Regions from separate parts of the Paenibacillus sp. ALE2 genome, predicted to be linked through region 3. Evidence: riboswitches for the same ligand, from Rfam matches in the RefSeq annotation. Region 3 holds a riboswitch; each other region holds the start of a gene.
The links. A riboswitch is a leader RNA that binds a small molecule or an ion and turns the genes downstream of it on or off. The one in region 3 is predicted to bind cobalamin.

Region 1: linked by a shared signal. The riboswitch ahead of ACXHJ1_RS07585 (ABC transporter substrate-binding protein) and the one ahead of metE (5-methyltetrahydropteroyltriglutamate--homocysteine S-methyltransferase) in region 3 are both predicted to bind cobalamin.
Region 2: linked by a shared signal. The riboswitch ahead of ACXHJ1_RS24955 (ABC transporter substrate-binding protein) and the one ahead of metE (5-methyltetrahydropteroyltriglutamate--homocysteine S-methyltransferase) in region 3 are both predicted to bind cobalamin.

What each region holds. Positions count from the first base shown of each region.
Region 1 covers NZ_CM134213.1:1,749,006-1,755,948, forward strand. The annotation lists gene ACXHJ1_RS07570 (xanthine phosphoribosyltransferase) at 1-19, shown strand, start outside; gene ACXHJ1_RS07575 (nucleobase:cation symporter-2 family protein) at 13-1,320, shown strand; gene ACXHJ1_RS07580 (hypothetical protein) at 1,573-1,704, shown strand; cobalamin riboswitch at 2,087-2,290, shown strand; gene ACXHJ1_RS07585 (ABC transporter substrate-binding protein) at 2,510-4,093, shown strand; gene nikB (nickel ABC transporter permease) at 4,109-5,038, shown strand; gene ACXHJ1_RS07595 (ABC transporter permease) at 5,053-5,868, shown strand; gene ACXHJ1_RS07600 (ATP-binding cassette domain-containing protein) at 5,868-6,773, shown strand; gene ACXHJ1_RS07605 (ABC transporter ATP-binding protein) at 6,770-6,943, shown strand, end outside.
Region 2 covers NZ_CM134213.1:5,743,288-5,750,230, forward strand. The annotation lists gene ACXHJ1_RS24945 (ABC transporter ATP-binding protein) at 1-96, opposite strand, end outside; gene ACXHJ1_RS24950 (FecCD family ABC transporter permease) at 93-1,139, opposite strand; gene ACXHJ1_RS24955 (ABC transporter substrate-binding protein) at 1,136-2,143, opposite strand; cobalamin riboswitch at 2,353-2,568, opposite strand; gene ACXHJ1_RS24960 (histidine phosphatase family protein) at 2,664-3,416, opposite strand; gene cbiB (adenosylcobinamide-phosphate synthase CbiB) at 3,431-4,402, opposite strand; gene cobD (threonine-phosphate decarboxylase CobD) at 4,392-5,492, opposite strand; gene ACXHJ1_RS24975 (lipoate--protein ligase) at 5,654-6,655, shown strand; gene ACXHJ1_RS00005 (Cof-type HAD-IIB family hydrolase) at 6,818-6,943, shown strand, end outside.
Region 3 covers NZ_CM134213.1:1,950,580-1,957,522, forward strand. The annotation lists gene metE (5-methyltetrahydropteroyltriglutamate--homocysteine S-methyltransferase) at 1-1,732, opposite strand, end outside; cobalamin riboswitch at 1,891-2,086, opposite strand; gene nrdG (anaerobic ribonucleoside-triphosphate reductase activating protein) at 2,276-2,773, opposite strand; gene ACXHJ1_RS08485 (anaerobic ribonucleoside triphosphate reductase) at 2,770-4,719, opposite strand; gene ACXHJ1_RS08490 (AbrB/MazE/SpoVT family DNA-binding domain-containing protein) at 5,012-5,482, opposite strand; gene ACXHJ1_RS08495 (glycoside hydrolase family 3 C-terminal domain-containing protein) at 5,716-6,943, shown strand, end outside.

The sequences.
Region 1 (6,943 bases), 200 kb from region 3:
GGAGAATGTGGGATGTTAAGTAAACAAAAATTATTTGCGCTGGGTTTCCAGCATGTCATGGCGATGTACGCCGGAGCCATTGCTGTCCCTCTAATTGTAGGGGGAGCGCTGCACCTGACGCCAGCCCAGATGGCTTATCTAGTGGCTGCTGATCTATTCACTTGCGGGATTGCTACATTATTACAGATTATGGGCACACGTTTTTTCGGAAGTAGACTGCCTGTCATTTTGGGCTGTACGTTTACGGCAGTAGGACCCATTATCGCAATTGCTTCGACATCAAATCTGGCGACAGCGTACGGTGCCATCATTTTGTCCGGTATATTTGTGGTGCTTGCGGCACCGTTGTATGGCAAACTATTACGCTTTTTCCCAACAGTGGTTACCGGCTCGGTCGTTACGATTATCGGTCTATCCCTTATTCCGGTGGCGATGAACAATGTAGCGGGTGGTCAGGGCAGCGCGGATTTTGGACAGCCGCGTAATTTGCTGCTGGCGCTGGTTACACTACTGGTTATTCTGCTTGTCAATCGAGTAGCCAAGGGCTTTTTACGCTCGATTTCCGTTCTTATTGGTCTGTTCGCAGGTACTGTAGTTGCCTATGCGATGGGAATGGTGCATTTTGCTCCCGTAGCGGATGCTTCGTGGGTGAGTATTGCGCAGCCGTTTTATTTTGGCAAGCCGGAGTTTAGCATTATGGCAGTATGTACGATGATTATCGTCAATATTGTGAGCATGGTCGAGTCTACAGGGGTTTATCTGGCAGTAGGTAAAGCGATTGATCAGAAAGTGGAGCAAAAGCAAATCGTCAATGGACTTCGTTCGGAAGGACTTGCGATTATGTTGGGCGGTATTTTTAATGCGTTCCCTTACACGGCCTTCTCCCAAAATGTGGGTCTGATCTCGCTGACTCGCGTCAAATCCCGTAACGTTATTTTTGCTGCTGGCGGCATTATGGTCGTCCTCGGTTTGCTGCCTAAGCTGGCTGCCTTGACGACAGTGATTCCTAACGCTGTGCTGGGCGGGGCGATGATCGTCATGTTTGGCTCGGTTGCTGCATCAGGCATGTCTATTTTGTCAGAAGTGGATCTGCGGAAAGAAAGCAATCTGCTGATTGCAGCATGTAGTATTGCCGTGGGCCTAGGCTCAGCTGTTCTGCCGCAAATGTTCGACCAACTGCCGAGCTTTGCCAAAATGCTGCTGCAAAACGGCATCGTATCTGGCTCGATTACGGCAATTGTCTTGAACATTGTTTTGGCAAGAAAACAGGGTGAATCGGTCAAAGGCGTTAATGTCTCAGAAGTTCCACAGAAGGTTTGATGAATAGGAAATAAACAAAAACAGCCGGAGAGAGGGCGTAGCCTCTTTTCCGGCTGTTTGGCATGGGGTTATCCAGAACTAGTTATTTATTAAGCAGCATGAAATTATTGATAAAACCCTCTTTCTGTATGAAGATCGGGGTTTGGATTTTCGAGTGGTAGGAAGAGGCATGGTATAATCTACCTTAAGGACTTTGGATAGTGGTGGATGTTTTCGGATCACGGCGCAGCTTCCCGAAAGGGGGTGAAGCCGATGGTCAACCTTGTGTCGTGCTATGATGTGCTGCGTTGGATGGTTACGTTACTAAGCCTGGTGTTTAGTATTCGTAAGCTTTATCGCTGGCTGCGTCGGAAATTTCGGAACAAGCGAAAACCCACCGCGTAATTAGGTTGGCCCCTAACGGTGGGTTTCGTTCGCATTAACATTCAGTTATGCAGCGCGCCGTGGTGGTGATCCACAGCCTTTCAAGTCCTAAGAGTCTTTGCCGTTGGAGCGGCGAAGGCTCTTTTTAGTATACGGATACAGTGGTTATCTCTATACCTAATTTTAACACGTGAATTGTGTGCACGCAACGTTAAGACATACCTTCAATTGCGCGCAAGCAATGAATAGCCTTGGTCTTGATTCACACTATATCATTCAAATTTAAATTATTACGCAACATTTGTTGACAAGCCAGTAGCAACAAAATAAGATAATCCTAAATCGTAATAAAAAGGAATAAAGGAAGAAAACAGGTGTGAGCCGGACAACTCTATATACGAAGTTTCGTAGAGACGATGTAGATAGTTGTTGAGCGTGTTCACTTAAAAGGGAAGTTCGGTAGATTCCGACACGGACCCGCCACTGTATACAGGCATCAGCAGGGTACTGCTGGAGCTTTCAGAATAGCCACTGGAACTGTGAGGAACCGGGAAGGCCTGAAAGATAAGCCTGGAGTCAGGAGACCTGCCTGTTTTGACATCACTGTCAGACCCACGGGATGCTGGGGAGGTGGTTAGGCGTGCTGCATACGGAATGTCTGAAACCGATCTGATCCCTTCTATGTTTTTGGAGTTGGCTTTGAGGTGAGTTTTGACATTTTATAATGAAAGCATTTCTGACTGCTGGTCAAGTGGTTGGGAATGCTTTTTTCGCGTTTTGCGTTAGGTTTATACGATATTTTACAAGATAGAGGAGGACATGTGGGATGATAGGCAATCGTAATAGGCGTTCATGGTTCATATGTACAGGATTGCTGCTGCTGATGGCAGTTATGGCTCTTTCGGGATGCGGCACAGCCACGAAGACGGAGGATAGCTCAGGCAAGGGTGAGAATACGCCTGCACAACAGACTCCAGCAGGTAAAAAGCTGGTGATGGCGTATACGTGGAAACCGTCAGGCGTCGATCCGCATGGAGACAATAGCTGGGATGTGATGCGTTCCGGTGCCGGTGAGACACTCATTCGTTTGAATGAAAAGTTGGAGCCTGTGGCTTGGCTAGCCAAGGAATGGAAGCACGACAGTCCTAACGTGTGGACGTTCAGCTTGCAGGATAGGGTCACTTTTCATGATGGAAAGAGTATGGATGCAGCAAGCGTAAAAGCATCTTTGCTGCGCTCTATCGAGAAAAGTCACCTGGCGAAGGATTTACTGGATGTGAAGTCCATTGATGTAACTGGTCCGCTGACGCTGAAAATTACGACAAACCAGCCGAATGCAGCGCTGGTATCCAATTTGGCTGATCCGTCAACGATTGTACTGGATGTGGCATCCATAAAAGATGAGCAAAGCTACCCTGCAATGACAGGTGCTTTTAAAATCAAAGCCTTCAACAAGGATCAATCCTTGGTCGTCGAGCGTTATGACGGATACTGGGGCGAAAAGGTGCGATTGGCCGAAGCGACGATGAAATTCATTACGGACGGTAATTCGCGCCTGATGGCGTTGCAATCTGGTGAGGTGGATGTAGCGACGGATATTCCGGTAGATAACGCAGAGGTATTAAAAAAGAACGACAAGCTACAAGTGCTGTCGGCTCCATCCTTGCGCACCCATATGATTGTGTACAACATGGAATCACCTGTGTTCAAGGATGCAACCAACCGTAAGGTGGTGGACAGTCTGATTCCGCGCGCATCCATTGTGAGCGCCGTTATGAGGGGCTTCGGCACGGAAGCAAGTAGCCCGTTTCCGAGCATTCTTCCCTTCGGTAAGATTGAGCGTAAAGCATTGGACGGAACGACAGAGCAGTTGTTGACGAAGGATGGCTGGCAGAAGGATGCCCAAGGCACATGGTCCAAGCAGGGCAAGCCATTCGAGGTTACGCTGCTGACCTTCCCTCAGCGTCCGGAGCTATCCGTCATGGCTGAGGTTATTCAGAGCCAGTTGCTGAATGAGGGAATCCAGGTCAAGATTCGCAAGGTGGAAAATATCGACGAGGCATTGACCAAAAATGATTGGGATTTTGCTATGTACAGCATGCTCACGGCCCATACAGGGGAGCCGCAGTATTTTATGGACATGTTCTACTCCTCTACAAGTGAAGCGAATGTAAGCCGTTATGCTTCCAAACCGCTGGAGAATATTCTTCACAGCCTGAAGTTGGCGAAGGATACCGCACAGCGTAATGCGGTAACACTGCAAGCGCTGGATATCATCAATACAGATTTACCGCAGTCGTTCATTGTGCACCCTGACAATGTGTTTGGTGTGAAAAAAGGAGTAAAGGGCTTTACACCGCATCCGATCGAGTATTACTACATTACAGCGCAATCTGATATTGCAGAATAACGAGCAACGTATCCTATGATTCGTTTTATATTGGAACGTGTGGCGCAGCTGCCCATCATTGTATTCGTTGTATCTACGCTGACTTTTGTACTGATGAGGCTGGCCCCTGGTGACCCTGCTCTCATTTTGCTCACCGCGCATAATGTTCCTGCTTCTGGGGAGGCGCTAACCGCGCTGCGAAACGAACTGGGCTTGAATGAGCCGCTTCATATTCAATATGTGAACTGGCTGAGGGATGTGTTCACAGGACATTGGGGAACCTCGTATGTGTCCAAGGAGTCAGTGCTAAACGAACTATGGAGCAGACTGCCCGCTACGGTGGAGCTAGCTTTGGCGGGCTTTGCCGTCATGGCGGTGCTTACGCTTGGGATGGGACTGGCTGCCTCGCTAAAAGTCAGCGGTCCACTAGATCGTCTGGGCAGGCTGTTCGCTTTGCTGGGATCGTCAATTCCTTCTTTTTGGCTTGGGTTTCTGCTGATCTATCTATTTTCCGTTCGCTTGGGCTGGCTCCCATCCATGGGAAGGGAGGACTGGACACATTTAGTACTCCCAGCGCTGACGCTTGGTGCAGGATTGGGAACGGTGCAAGCCCGTGTATTGCGTGCTCAGATGCTGGAGCTGAGTGACCGGAATTTTGTGAAGGCAGCGAGAGCTCGCGGTTTTTCACGTATGCATATTCTCTTTTTTGAGATATTTAAACATGCCGTTCTGCCTATGATCACGCTGTTAGGTACGAATCTATCATTTATGCTGGCAGGTAACGTCATCGTAGAAACCATTTTTTCATGGCCAGGGTTAGGAAAGTATTTTATAGATGCAATTACGCAGCGGGATTACCCGGTGATTCAGGGATATGTTATGTTTGCCGCGTTTTTAATTGTAGGTGTTCAGTGTTTGGTGGATGTGGTCCAGACGGTGATAGATCCAAGGCTGCGTTTGCGTTAAGGGGGAAGCTGAAAATGAAAAAGATACGGCTTTCCTTTAGAGGAAGCTTGCTGGCAGGGGGCGCACTGTTTGGCCTGATCGTGCTGCTTGGGTTGCTGGCTCCCTGGGCCGCTCCGCATGATCCTCTGCATGTGGACCTTCTGAACCGTTTGGCACCACCCAGCCGTAAATATCCTTTCGGTACGGATCATCTGGGTCGGGATGTGCTGTCACGGCTCATTTATGGAATTCGGACAAGCGTATTAATCGCTTGTGCGATTACGGTAGCTACGCTGTGTATTAGTCTGCCCACAGGCTTGCTCATTGGTTATGTGCGAGGACGTGTGGATCAGCTGATTATGCGGGGAATCGACGGCGTACTGGCTTTTCCTGATATTATTTTAACGGTGGCGATTGTGGGTATTTTGGGCCCGGGTTTCGTCAACATGGCCTTAGCGATTATTGCGGTACGGTGGGCGGGCTATGTCCGCTATATCCGTAGTTTGGTTCAAAAAGCCTGCCAGGAGGACTATGTACGGTATGCTCGTTTGTCTGGCAATTCACACATTCGCATACTAAGACGTTATGTATTGTCACAAGTATGGCCGCAATTGTTGGTTTATGCGGTATGGGATATCGGCCGCGTGGTATTAATGATTGCGGGGCTCTCCTTTCTTGGACTGGGTGTACAGCCGCCCAAGCCAGAGTGGGGTGTGATGCTGCATGATGCAACCTCGTATTTTCAGGTGGCTCCGCATGTGATGATCTTCCCGGGTTTAGCGATTATGCTGTTTGTGCTTGCCTGCCAGCTTCTGGGTGATCATTTTTCAGAAAAGGGGGCTGCGAAATAGTGGGCGAGCACTCTGTTATAGGGCGGATGGATACGACAGAGCAAGCGTACGTACGAAAACCGTTGTTACACGTGGAACATTTGGAGATTTGCCGTACAGGTGTAAGAGCCAGCGAAAGCGAAAGCAAACCGCTATTACGGGATGTGAACTTTTCCGTCTACCCAGGGGAAATTGTAGCCTTGACTGGGCCAAGTGGATGCGGCAAAAGTCTGACCGCACACGCAATCGCGGGTATGCTGGACCCAGGTGTTGGTGTTACGCAAGGGTGCATCTACTATAACGGGGAAGACATTATTCCGTTCCATGAACAGCGCTGGCAAAGACTGCGCCGTGGGGAAATTGCCCTGCTCATTCAGCAATCGCTGAGCGGGCTGAATCCGATCCGTACCGTCCGTGCCCAGCTGACGGATACGCTTAGACTGAACGGGCTGCGCCTGATGCACGCCCAGAAGGAGCTGGGGCAAGCTGATGCTGCCCTGTCCCACACTGCATCGCAGCCCCAGGGCGTGCTGTCACGGATGCGGCAGATGTTGAACCGTGTCACGGAGCTGGCTGGAGGCCGTACTATTCCAGGGCAGGAAGCCTATTTGTGTTCTCTGCTCCGCAAGGTCGGTTTTGCCGATCCTGAGCATATTCTGTCATCCTATCCTTTTGAACTAAGCGGAGGTATGTGCCAAAGGGTCCTGCTGGCTGCAATGTTAAGCTCTGGTCCGCGCCTCTTTATTGCCGACGAGCCTACTACGGCGCTGGATGTTATTAACCGCGACAAGGTTCTGGCCTTGTTTCTACAGTTGAGGGAAGATTTCGATCTCACGATTTTGTTAATTTCACATGATCGTCAGGGGATAAGCCGCATAGCAGATCGGGTGCTGGAGATGACCCCGGAAGGAAGGATGCAACCGTGATACTGGAATTGAAGAACGTCACCAAAGCTTATCCTGTCCGCAGACGGAGAAAAGGCTGGTTCAACACGAGACAGAGTCAGCAGCAGGCTATACAGAAAGTGAGTCTGGAATTACGACAGGGAGAATGCCTTGGATTGGTTGGAGAAAGCGGAAGTGGCAAAAGCACGCTG
Region 2 (6,943 bases), 2.0 Mb from region 3:
ATTCTTCAACACATGGAACTCTCCATAAGCACGGGTAAGACCTGCTACCTCTAGCGCCCGATCATCCACCTTCTGTGTTTCACTTTGTTCGGTCACAACAGATCCCCCCTGCGCAGCTTCTTGTTCCGGTACAGGAGATACGCGAAGAACGGCGCCCCAACAAAGGCCGTCATAACGCCCAGAGGAATTTCCGTTGGGGCCAACAACGTGCGAGCCGCCGTATCTGCCCAAGCCATAAAAATAGCTCCACCCAGTGCAGATAACGGAACAATCATCCGGTAATCGGGACCTGTCACCAGACGAATGATATGTGGTACAACGAGTCCGACAAAGCCAATGACTCCGCATACTGAGACAGCGGCAGCTGTCAGCAAGGTAGATATGATCAGGACAGATAGCTTCGTCGCATCTACATGAACCCCCATATGAGCCGCTTGACGTTCACCCAAAGCCAGAATATTCAGCACCCGTGCCCGGTTCCATAGAAACACCAGCCCAACGATCACGTAAGGTAAAAGAATTCCCGTATATGACCAACCTCGCAGACTAAGACTTCCCAACGTCCAGTACAATATTTCATTGACTGTTTCCTTCGACATGGCTGCCAGAAAAGAAACAATGGCTCCCCCAAAAAATTGCATCACCACACCTGATAAAATGAGGCTTTGGGTCGGAATTTTCCCACCTTCACGCGCCAACGTCAACACCATCCACAGCGTCAGCATGCCGGTTATAAATGCGACTAGCGGAAGGGTCCATATACCCACAAATGAAAATTGAAGCCCCCAATAAATCAGCACTGCCGCTCCTACCGAAGCTCCCGAGGATACCCCAAGGGTATAGGGATCAGCCAAGGGATTACGCAACACACCCTGAAATCCAGCTCCCGCCAGCGCCAGCGCTGCTCCGACCAACATTCCCAGTAACACTCTTGGCAGTCTGACCTTCAAAATAATCTGCTCTGCAGATGTATTCCAATCCGGTGTAAACGTATCATCTAACCACGGTAGGTGGTTGATCAAAATACCTGTGATCTGGCTGACCGGAAGACTGACCGAGCCGATGCCAAGACAGAGCAGCAGCGTCAGCAGCAGCAAGACAAGACCAGTCCCCCCAAAACCGATCAGTCTACGGTTCATTTGAAAATTTCAGGGTACACGCCCTTGGCTACTTCCTTGAGTCCTTCTGTTACGCGTGGACCTGGACGGCTAATCAAATTATCATCCACGGCAAATACACGATTGTTACGAACAGCCGATATTTGATCCCATCCACTACGAGCTTTTATGATATCGCCGAGGGACTGGCCTGTTTTGTCATCCTTCACACTTTTGCTGTATAAAATCACGTCAGGGTTGGCAGCTATAATATTTTCCTCACTGATTTGGTACCAGCCCTTCTGCGTGGCACCCACGTTTTCGCCGCCCGCCAATGTGATCAGTTCGTCCATAAACTCGCCTTTACCCACTGTCCAGCCTGGTGAAAATTCGACGTATACCCGTAGCTTCTGCCCTTTGCCGATATTTTTAACTCCTTCTTTCACTTCCGCTACATCTGCTCTCATCTTGTCGGTCACCGCTCTCGCTTCTTTCTGATGATCGGTGATTTTCCCATACAATTCGATGTTAGCTGTGACATCTTCAACGGTTTTCGGTTCCGTTTTAAAAATCATAATTCCCATGTCACGCAGCTTAGTCGTAGCCTGTTCACTAAGTGAAATTCCTGCAAAAACAACTTCCGGGTTCGCAGCAATGATCGCCTCTTCGTTCGGTTTCATAATACCGCCCACTTTAGGCTTTTTCGTAGCTGCCTCTGGGTAATCAGAGTAGTCGGATACACCAACAATTTCCTTATCCAATCCGATAGCGAACAGCGCTTCAGTTTCTGCCGGGGAGACGGAAACAATCTTGTCCGGTGCCTTTTTAAATGTAAATTCCTGTCCTGTTGCATCCTTAACCGTTAGCGGGTAAACCGTTTTGCCCGGAGGCTCTTGTGCGGTTACGGTCTGTCCCGGCTGCTGTGAAGAAGCTTGGCCCTCTTTATTTTCTACATTTTTTCCATTCGCGCCACATGCACTCAGCACAACTGCCAATATCAGCGCCAATAGACCTGTTGTCCATACCTTTATTTTTTTGCCTGCCATGATTTGCACCCCTTCATACAAAAATCGTTAAGAGCGTTACTTGAACATCATCCGATATTTTCCTCATTCCAGCCTTCTTTTCCTATCAAAAACCCCCGCATCCTCATATCAGGATACAGGGGTCACGTTAGCACAGATCGTGCGCAGGCGGGCAGCTTCTTTCCGCATGGACAGTCACTGCGAACACGTCATCCTTTCCTCGAAGGATTATGGTGACAGGCGGACGGGCAGGTATCCTGACTTATGGAAGAGGCATGCCCTGATATTCTTTCACATGCTTGGCGGCACATGTAACAGGGCTAATGAGCATGTTTCCATTTACAGTGGCGGGACCGCGTCGGACTCACACCGACTTCCCTTTTAACAGCGCAATGAAGAAAAGCAAGTTCCCTCACACGGCGCCGACCTCGTCTGCTGGATATTTGATGTAGTGTAGTCAAGCCGTTCTTTTACTTGATGATTATAGGTTAAAAAGAGTTAGCTTACAACCCAAACAGCTGCTTGATTCGCCACAACTACCCTAGTGAAAAAGCAATTTTGCTATACAATTGTGCAGTCCTGCCAGCCTTAACTGAAGCCTAATCGCTTCTCCCGGTTTTGGATTCAGACTCCAAAAATCATGACCTGGTATCAGCATACAAACCAATTGGCGAATTACTCCACCATGCGTGACAACCAAAACAGAGGGCGGTGCAGCATTCGACTCTATTGGCTGAACCTTCAAAGCAATGCGCCACGCAAACAGAGAGTCAAGGAATTCACGCAGACGATTCACAAAATGGACCCAGGACTCTCCTCCAGGCGGGGTGATTCGTTGCGGCTCATCAATCCAAGCGCGATACAACGCCACATCCTTAAGCATGTCATACGTTTTTCCATCCCACTCGCCAAAGTGAAGTTCTCGCAGACGTGGTTCCATCATGGGAGGCATAGCAGATAGGAAACGTTCAGACGTCTTTGCTGACTCCGGCAAAATGATCTGCAAGGTCTGGCGACATCGCATCAAGTCACTGCAATAGATTTGAGCAAAGGACTGGCCCTGTAATTTTTCCCGTAAAGGCTTTAATTCCTGCTCTGCTCCAGACAGCAAACTCAAATCGGCATGTCCCAGATATCGACGTTCCTTATTCCATAAGGTTGTGCCATGACGAACTAGCACGAGCTCCATGTCCCACTGCAGATCTTCTTTAGCATCATTCGGCTCACTATCCTGTTGTGGGTTCGGACTTAGTCCACATTCTCGCACTCTTTTCCCTTCTGTATTTTGTTTCAAAATAATGTCACTCCTCACCGCATCCATCCCAAGGCAAAACACCCCGCAGCTCCCAACAAACACAACCCTACAAACATAGTGGATACGGCGAACATCAGCCGGATGGTATGCCGGATATCCTTCGACTCCAGTGGTCGTATCTCTTCGCCCATATATGCTCGAAACGAGCGTATGCCATGATACACGTTATAGCCACCAAGACGAATCCCCAAGGCACCTGCCACCGCTGATTCGGGAAATCCGCTGTTTGGACTGGGGTGCAGACGCGCATCCTGCTTGACTGTGCGCCAGCTTCTTGCAGCATCCAGCCGATACAACCACGCCGCTATCACAAGCATAACTGCTGTCAGGCGAGCCGGAATGTAGTTAGCTACATCGTCCAGACGTGCCGAGGCCCAGCCTAAATGCAGGTACTTTTCATTTTTGTAGCCAACCATTGAGTCGAGCGTATTTACGGCACGATATGCCAGTGCCAAGGGGGCTCCCCCGATCAGGGCATAAAAAAGCGGGGAAATAATGGCGTCCACGATATTTTCAGCGACTGTTTCGACGGTACCGCGTACAATTTCAGGCTCGTCAAGCTGCTGCGTATCCCTCCCAACAATCATGCCTAGCTCCCGACGTGCCACAGTCAGGTCATTCGCCTGCAACGCTCGGTATACGGCCATCCCTGCGTCCTTTAGTCCTTTGGAAGCAATTGTGGTTGCAACCAGAACAATTTCTACGACGACAGACAACCATGGGTGAATCCAGGCAAGCACACGCAATAGCCCCCAAGCAAGCCCAAAGGAGCCTCCTGCCACAATGAGTGGAAGCAGTATACCCGCACGTTTCAATCCCCAGTCACTGCGGACCTTACGACGAATCGCTTTTTCCAATGCTGAAATGGCATGTCCCATCCCGATGACTGGATGTGGCAACCATCTCGGATCGCCGATTAGCCTGTCCAGCAGATAGGCTGCCATGATTACCAAGCTAACGATCACGCCGCTCCTCCTCCAACACTTCACTGAGTGCAGACAGCAGCATATTATTGGCTTCGGCGTCCTTGACTGCAATTCGAAAATGGCTCGCCGACAGCCCCGGATACATGGCACAGCTACGTATAAGAATCCCACGTTGTCCAAGCGCCTGCTGAATAGCCGATGAACTCCACGTTCCCGGCGCCCTTGCTAGCACGTAATTGGCTTCGCCGGGAACGACACCGCAGCCCCATTCCGCTAAGGCAGTCAGCAAGCGACTGCGCTCCGTCGCAATCAGTTCCTGTGTGCGGCGCTCATAAGCTTGCCCACTTCTCAGACACGCCTCTCCAGCCAGCAACGCCAATCCATTAACACTCCAGGTCACCTGTTTGGCCGTCATTTGCCGGATATAGTCCGGATGAGCAATCGCATAGCCCAATCGCAAGCCAGGAATGGCATAAAATTTGGTCATCGATCGGATCAAAATCACATGAGGATAGCGATCCAGCACAGGCAATAGTGAGATTTGCCGTTCCAGTGGGATAAAATCAATAAAGGCCTCATCCACCACCAGCACGGTACCCGTTCTGCCAGCCGCCTCTGCCAGTTCATATAGCTCCTGCTCACCATATTGCACACCGTTCGGATTATTCGGTTGCCCAAGGAACAGTACATCTACCTGCTCCATGAGCTGAAGGATGTCCTCCACGTCTGCCTTCCATTGAAGCGAAGCCTTCCCGTATACCCGGTGGATCTCGGCTCCAAATTTGCCAGCCAGCTCGGCATATTCCGAAAAACACGGCTCCACTGTGCCCACACGCTTGGGAGCCAGGCCCAATAGCAGCAGCGCCATGCTTTCAGCAGCGCCGTTACCGATGCTCAGCGACTCCGGTGGAACGTGCAGCCGCCGTGCCAGCATATTTTTAAAGTGGCGATGCCCAGGGTCAGGATAGCGAATCACCGTGTCCAATGAGCTTTGCAGTGCCTCAAGCACCTCCGGTGGCGGACCAAGCGGATTAATATTTGCACTAAAATCCACAAAATCCGCCGCAGCTCCGCCAAATGTCGCGGCAGCTGTTTCCCTGTCCCCGCCATGACCGTAAACCTCTATCATTGCCTCATATCCTTTCCGCCCGTTTTCAATCATTTAGCTCCATTATGAGGCTGCTTTTTGCGTCCCGTCAATGCAAATGAGCTTTTGTACATGGCTCACTTGGGTTACAATAGGGGGAGGCACACATAAAATACACAGTTTGTATATACGGAGGAATGGACATGCTGTTCATCGACAACCAGGGCATACACGATCCAGCCATTAATCTTGCTATTGAGGAATACGCGCTCAAGCATTTACCGCTGGACGACAGCTATCTGCTGTTTTACATTAATCAGCCTTCTATTATTATAGGCAAGCATCAAAACACCGTTGAAGAAATCAACGCTGAGTTTGTGAGAGACAACAATATTCAAGTCGTTCGTCGCCTGTCCGGCGGCGGGGCTGTATATCATGATCTCGGTAACTTAAATTTCAGCTTCATTACCAAGGATAACGGGGAGTCCTTTCATAATTTCCTCAAATTTACGCAACCTGTGATTGACGCCCTCCGCCAAATGGGAGTAGAAGCCGAAATGACAGGACGCAACGATCTGCAAGTCGGAGAACGTAAAATTTCAGGAAACGCTCAATTTGCCACACGTGGACGTATGTTCAGCCATGGTACATTGATGTTCAACCTGAATCTGGACAGTGTGGCTGCATCACTGCATGCCAATCCCGAAAAATTTAAATCCAAAAGCACAAAATCCGTCCGTAGCCGCGTGGCTAACATCAGCGAACTGATGGACCGTGAGATGACCATAGAACAATTTCGCGAGGAACTGCTGCGGTTCATCTTTGGCTCAGAATTGGATCAGGTGCCTCAATATAAGCTCACCGATGCGGATTGGGCTAAAATCCATGAAATTTCCAAAGAACGCTATCAATCGTGGGATTGGAACTATGGTCTATCCCCTGAGAGCAATATCAAGCACACACGTAAATTCCCGGTTGGTATTATAGATATCCGCATGGATCTGAAGGAAGGCTACATCCGTGATATTAAAATCTACGGGGATTTCTTCGGTGTAGGTGATGTCGCTGATATTGAAAATATCCTGCGTGGCAAGCGTTATGATGAAGGTGAGGTCCGTCAAGCCTTATCCTCTCTCGATTTGAAGCATTACTTTGGTAATATTGAGCTGGACGACTTTGTTGGACTTGTATTTCTGGAAGACTAAGCGTTACTTTTTTCCATGGTTTCAAGCCAATACTTCAGTGGTTATAAGGGGACAGGCTCTTATGGGCGTCGTCCCTTTTTCAATGCGATATTGTCATTTTGAATATTATAAGATACAATTTTAATATTGCCCCATGATAGAGATAAAGGAGAGAATACCGATATGTATAAATTAATTGCCATTGATATTGATGATACTCTCATTAATGACCAGAAAGAAGTTACTCCAGCGACACAACAGGCATTGGAAGCTGCTGTAGCTAAAGGTGTGGTGGTTACTCTCGCTACT
Region 3 (6,943 bases):
CAAAGGACCAGTTCAAAATGGTCACAGGGCCTGTAAGCATTCCTTTAACTGGCTTGGAGGTTAACGATTGGGCAAATGCCGTCTCTTCTACAGTCATTGGTTGATCGAACGACACATCTCCGTAAATAATCGGCGGTTTAACACAGCGGGAGCCGTAGGATTGCACCCATCCGTTTTGTGTAAAAGCAAAGCCTTTTAGTTTTTCGCCAAAAAACTCAACCATGTCGGTCCGTTCAAATTCCCCATGTACAAGCACATCTATGCCAATGTCCTCTTGGATATCAATCCATTCCTTGATCTGCTGCTGGATGAATGTCCGATATTGCTCGGCAGACCATTCTCCTTTGCGATAGTGCAGACGGGCCTTGCGAACCTCAGCAGTTTGCGGGAAGCTGCCGATGGTCGTCGTAGGCAGTGGGGGTAACTTCAGCCTATTTTGCTGAATTATACGGCGCTCGGCGAAAGGAACGCTGCGTGATAGTGGCTCCTTTGCCAACAGGTTGGCCAAATCGGCAGCTGTCTGTACCCTTGCCGCTGAGCTGTTGAAGCGGGCTACCGCTTCCGCACTTTGCTCAAGCTTGGCAAGTGCGGATGGATCATGCTTACCAAGTGCAGCCGTCAAGACTGCGATTTCATCCAGCTTTTCATCGGCAAAGGCTAGGGCATGCACCAGCTCTCGGTCCAGCTTGTGCTCTGCTTCCAGACTGACCGGCACATGCAGCAGACTGCACGATGGCTGCACGATAAGCTGTTCTGCATTGATTTGTTCTGCTAACTGGCCCAACAGCGCAGCCACGGCATTCAGGTCGCTGCGCCATATATTGCGCCCATCAATGACACCAGCACCCAGCGTTTTCCCTTTGGGGAAGCCATGTCGCGATATATGCTGGACATTTTCGCCATCATCATAGACAAAGTCAAGACCCAGTCCCTGGACCGGAAGTTCAGTCAGACGCTCATAATGATCTAGGCTACCAAAGTAGGTTTGCAGCATGATGTTTAAGGAGGGAGCAGCTTGGGTCAAAGCTTCATAGACCTCCTGAATAATATCCAGATCCTCTACTGGGAATGAGGTGGTCAGGACAGGTTCATCGATTTGGACCCATTGTACGCCTTCTGCTGCTAGTTCGGACAGGACTCGGGTGTATAAAGGCAGGAAGGTTCGTATAATAGAGGCCAGATCCTTACGATCATAGCCTTTGGATAAAACAACAAATGAGTAGGGACCGATGAGAACCGGTTTACCGTCAATACCTAGCTCCTGCTTTGCTTCACGATAAGCGAGTAAGGGCTTATTTTCAGTGAGCACTGGAGCCGCATTTTCCAATTCGGGAACGATGTAGTGGTAATTGGTATTCATCCATTTGGTCATTTCGCTGGCGGTAGCTCCCTTCTGCCCACGTGCCATCCCGAAATACACAGACAGAGGAACCGGACCTGTAGGACGATAGTTGAACCGTTCGGGTACGAGACCGAACATCACAGATGTATCCAGCACATGATCGTAATAGGAAAAGTCTCCGACAGGAATGCGATCAATCCCTTTGTCACGTTGCTTGCTCAGATGCTCCAGACGCAATCTTTTCATCTCACTATGCAGTTCACTTTCGTTAATACTACCCTGCCAGAAGCGCTCCAGTGCTTTCTTCCATTCCCGGTTCCCGCCGATACGCGGATATCCCAGATTACTGCTAGTCAAACCGGACAATGTAGATCGTTCGTTAATGGACATGTAGGTTTCCTCCTAAGTGGTAGCCAGTTTATTTTTACGTACCAAAAAAGGCATTCTGTCCCCAAGGCTAAAAATGAGTAGGGGAAAGAATGCCTCCGCGATTAAAATTCAAAAATACGGCGACTGCTCTTAACACCTCCCTATCTTCCGTAGGTACTGCGATGTTGTTAAAATAGGCAGGTCTCCTGACTTACGGATCATGACGTTCAGCATCCCTTCCCGGTCTGTGGACCAGTGGGTGTATGAGCAGCTGAACATTCCCCGTTTACAGTGGCGGGACCGTCCCGGATTTGCACCGGCTTCCCTTTTAAGTCTGATCTGAATAGAACAGACACCTATTTCCAAACTATAAGATTAAGGTATGACGAATAATTATGCACTCGTATACTTGTTCACCATCATAAGTGAAACTCACAGGATGTGCAATAGAAACAGGAATAGAAACTGGAGTGGAATCTGTTAGTTATATGCAAAAAAGACAAGCCCAACCCATCGTGGGGGACTTGTCTTTGGTATAGCATCTTGCTAAATAGAACATCGCCTTTAAGCTAATGAAACGGTGTAACCTGCTTGAGTACTGGCTTTCACATCTACCAGGCGCTGATTACGGCTGCCCCGAAAGGGGAGGGTCAGATCTTTTTGCTGTTCAACAAAACGGCCATCTACAATCACGTCACACAATAGTGCCAGCTCCTGTCGCTCCTGATCCATGAGCAGATCTTCGTAGACAAAGCCTGTGTAGGCCCAGACGGTTCGGTCGGGACAAGCCGCGCGGAAGTCACGTACAAATTGCGAGCATTCTGCTGCTGAGAAAAAAGGGTCTCCCCCGCAGAGAGTCAATCCGTCCAACAGCGGATTATCCATGATATCACGGATGACCTCCTGTTGACGCTCGGGCGTGAATGGCTCCCCTGCGCGGAAGTTCCACGAAGCTGGATTAAAGCAGCCGGGACAGGCATGGCGGCAACCACTAATGAATACAACGGTGCGCAGGCCGTATCCTTCATTCAGAGATTCTGGAATATAGCCGCACAAATTCACTTATGCTTCACCCGGTCGCGAACTTCCGCTTGCTTGGCAGCATTAAAACGAACGGTATAATCACCTGTCAGATATCCGGTTACCCGACGTAAACGCTGAAAGTGCGTGTGTTCCTCATCCGTGCCGCATTGAGGACAGCTTGTCCCGATAATTCCTTCATAGCCGCATTCCGTACAACGATCCACCGGATGGTTGATGGAGAAGTAGCCAATGTTCTGATGCAGCGCGTATTGAACAATTTTAAGAAACGCCTCCGGGTTATTCCGCGCATTACCGTCCAGCTCGATGTATGAAATTGCACCCGCATTACATAGATTATGGAACGGAGCCTCCAAGCTGATTTTACGAGCAGCCGGGAGCTTGTAATACACCGGAATATGGAAGGAATTCGTGTAATATTCCCGGTCATTTACTTCAGGAATAACTCCGAAGTCACGTTGATCCAGCAATGTGAACTTGCCCGACAGCCCTTCGGCAGGTGTCGCGAACAGTGTAATATTTAGATTGTGATGTTCACTCATTCGATCACAATACACGCGCATGGAGGTGATGATTCGCTGTGCTTCACGGTATACAAAATCATCCTCTCCGTGGTGTTTTCCGTATAATGCTTTCATACACTCAGCCAGCCCGATAAATCCGATCGAAAGCGTACCGTGCTTTAGGACGCTTCCCACCTTCTCATCAGGTGCCAGTTCTTTTCCGCCTTCCCATACCCCTTCGCGCATCATAAAGTCCGAGGCTTTGGCTGGCTGGCTGGTCTGGATATGATAGCGATGGATTAGACCGTCTACTGCAATTCGCATAACCTCTTCCAGTCTCGCGTCAAAGCGGTCACGGTCAGGTGTCAGACGCTTGCCTGTGCAAATACCATATTCAATCCCGAGCCGTACCAGATTAATAGTATTAAATGAGAGATTACCCTTGCCGCTCTGGCGGTTTCTGCCGAAACGGTCAGAAATGGTACGGGTACGGCAGCCCATCGTGGCAATGATGGTATCCGGGTTATCTGCGCGGTAATAAGGCAGATTGAAGGTAGCATCCACATTCACAAAGTTGGGATACATCCGCTTGCTGGAGCATTCTACCGCTTTTAAGAACAAATCGTAGTTGACATCGCCTTCTGCCTGGTTGACTCCTTTTTTACATTGGAAAATATGTTGTGGGAAAATAGGAGTTTCCCCGCTGCCCAGTCCACGAATCGTGGCTTCCAGCAACGATTGCGAAACAAGCCGACCTTCAGCAGACGTACACATCCCGTAATTCAATGAAGTGAATGGAATTTGCCCCCCTGCCCGACTGCTCATCGTGTTCAGGTTATGAATGAGCGATTCCGCCGCCTGCCGGGTTTCTGTCTCTGTCTCTTCGCGTGCGAATGAGTATGAACGAGGACAGACCTCTTGCAAGTGAGTATTGGCTAAATGCAGCTCGTCGTCAGACCAACGGGAGTCTAGCTCTTCCTCGAACAGCCGGAGTCCTTTGCGCAGATGCTTGCGGAAGGAACGAGCAACGTATGGAGCTAGATCCCAATCTATTTTATTGGCAGAGACACCACCAAATTGGCTATTTTGTTGAGACTGGAATATGATGGCGACCAGTGCCATAGCAGACATAATTGTTTGTGGTGTGCGTACAGAGCCATTGCCTGTATTGAAACCGTCTTGTAGCAAACGACCAAATGGGATAAAGATACAATTTGTAGTTCCGAGCGCATATTGGTCCAAATCGTGAACATACACATACCCATGGTCAATCGCGTCTGTTAATTCAGGCGGAAGTACACGCAGGCGCGCATACCATTTGGCATATTCCGAGCCAAGCTTGCTCATTTTACCGCTGAACGATTCTCCATTTAAATTTGCATTCTCCCGCAGCATGTCCAGATCTTGTGCCCCAATGACTCGCTCACCGATGTCGTATAATTGATGTTCCTCCAGCACCTTCATCGTAAAACCCTCCATATAGTAAAAAATATATATTTTTCACAAAAACAACATATTGATGATATCTAGTGATAACCAATTGTTTCGATCTATATATTGTATATACGTAGACATTGAGAGTATGTGACTATTGTCACCTTGATAGAGGCGAGAAGCAGGAAAAGGCCAGGTATAGAATAAGGGACACATTCACAGATATGCACCTTACTCTACACCTGGCCATTGTAGTTACAGTGAAATAAGTAGGTTTTCGAGTACATCGTATATGATATTGGGAAAAAAATTTTTAGAAGGTTTAGAGCAGCTTTTTCAGTTGGGACACACGGCCTTGGGAAATATCGAGCATTTCTGCATACACTTTTTGTGGCAGGTTCGGATGTTCCTGAATCAGCTTGCGGAGCTTTTTTACCATTTCACCTTGTTGCACTCTGGAATGCTTGGGCTGCCAGGTAGTGTTGGCTTGGTTCGATTTGGTATGTTCTTGAGCCTGGATGGCATCATTGCTTGTGGCATGTACATGTTCATCGTTCTTTAATAACTGGATGCAATCAGCGCAAATAAAGCTGTCCCGAAAATAAGTTAAATGATCCACTACGCCGCAAAATTTGCAGGAGACACCCGTGTATTTCCTTAATACAAATCCTTCTTCATCTACGAAGAATTCAAGCGAATCACCGATATTGATATCCATAGTGGTGCGCATTTCCTTAGGGAGTACAATTCGCCCCAGCTGATCCAGAGGCCGTGTCATTCCGGTATTTTTCATCAGCGCTTCCTCCTTCAATGATATATCCTGATTATACCAAAAAATATCATTTTTAGCTTTATATAAGAAAAAGAAATTGTAACTTTTTTTCTCGTATGCCGCGGTTTGTATTTCATCCAATTTAGGATGTTTTCGGTATTGTTGCTGGTGTACTCCTTTTTCGTTATGATATATTAAAGCGCTTTCGTGAATAAACTTTTTATCATCTTAATGAAGCTAAGGAGATGACGGATTTGAGTCATGAAACAACGGGTATCGAATATTTATTTCAAGATCCGAAGATTCAACTAGATGAGCGTGTACGGGATCTCGTGTCACGACTAACCTTAGAGGAAAAGATCGAATCTATGCTGCAATACCAGCCGGCCATTGACCGTTTGGGAGTTGCAGCTTACAAGCACGGTACGGAAGCAGCACACGGGATAGCCTGGTTGGGGGAGGCCACTTCATTTCCTCAGCCTGTGGGTTTGGCCTGTACTTGGGATACGGAGTTAATGCGTCAGATCGGCTCTGTAATTGCAGATGAGGCGCGTGTCTACTATCGTCGTGATCCAAAATTGAATGGTCTTACCCTGTGGGCGCCTACAGTGGATATGGAGCGTGACCCAAGATGGGGACGTAACGAGGAAGCCTACGGCGAAGACCCGTATTTGACGGGAGAATTGTCGAAGGAGTTAGTAAAGGGGATCCAGGGTGACCATCCGGTATATTTGAAAGCGGTTGCGACGTTAAAACATTTTCTCGGTAACAATAATGAAGTGGACCGGGGAATTGGCTCCTCCAGTATAGACCCACGAAACCTGCGAGAATATTATCTAAAAGCATTCGAGAAGCCTTTTACGGAAGGCGGAGCCCAGTCGATGATGACTTCTTACAACTTGATTAACGGAACGCCTGCTACGTTATACCATGGTGTTAACGATATTGTCAGAGGCGAATGGGGAATGGACGGCTTTGTCGTAAGTGATGCGGGTGATGTGATGGGGATTGTGAACGACCATCAATATTACGATTCCCATACGCCGGGCGTGGCTGAATCTATTCGCGCAGGAATTGACAGCATTACCGATGATGCAGAGTTCTCCAAGCAAGCGATTCGAGAAGCTTTGGAGCAGGGCTCGCTACAAGAAGAGGACTTGGATCGAGCATTGTTCCATACGTTCCGTGTTCGTTTTCGTTTGGGGGAATTTGATCCGGCGGCAGACAATCCCTATGCCTCTATTGGGGAGGAGTCTTTAATGACAGAGCAAGCCCGTGAATTGTCGTTGCGTGCGGCGAGGGAGCAGATCGTATTGCTCAAAAATGAGCAAAAGCTTCTGCCATTGAACCCTGCCCAGTGCGGCAAAATAGCGGTCATTGGTTCGCATGGCAATGAGGTGTTCCGCGACTGGTATTCTGGTACGCTACCTTACTGGGTTACACCGCTGGAGGCGATTCGTGCCAAGCTGGAAAGAGGGGGCG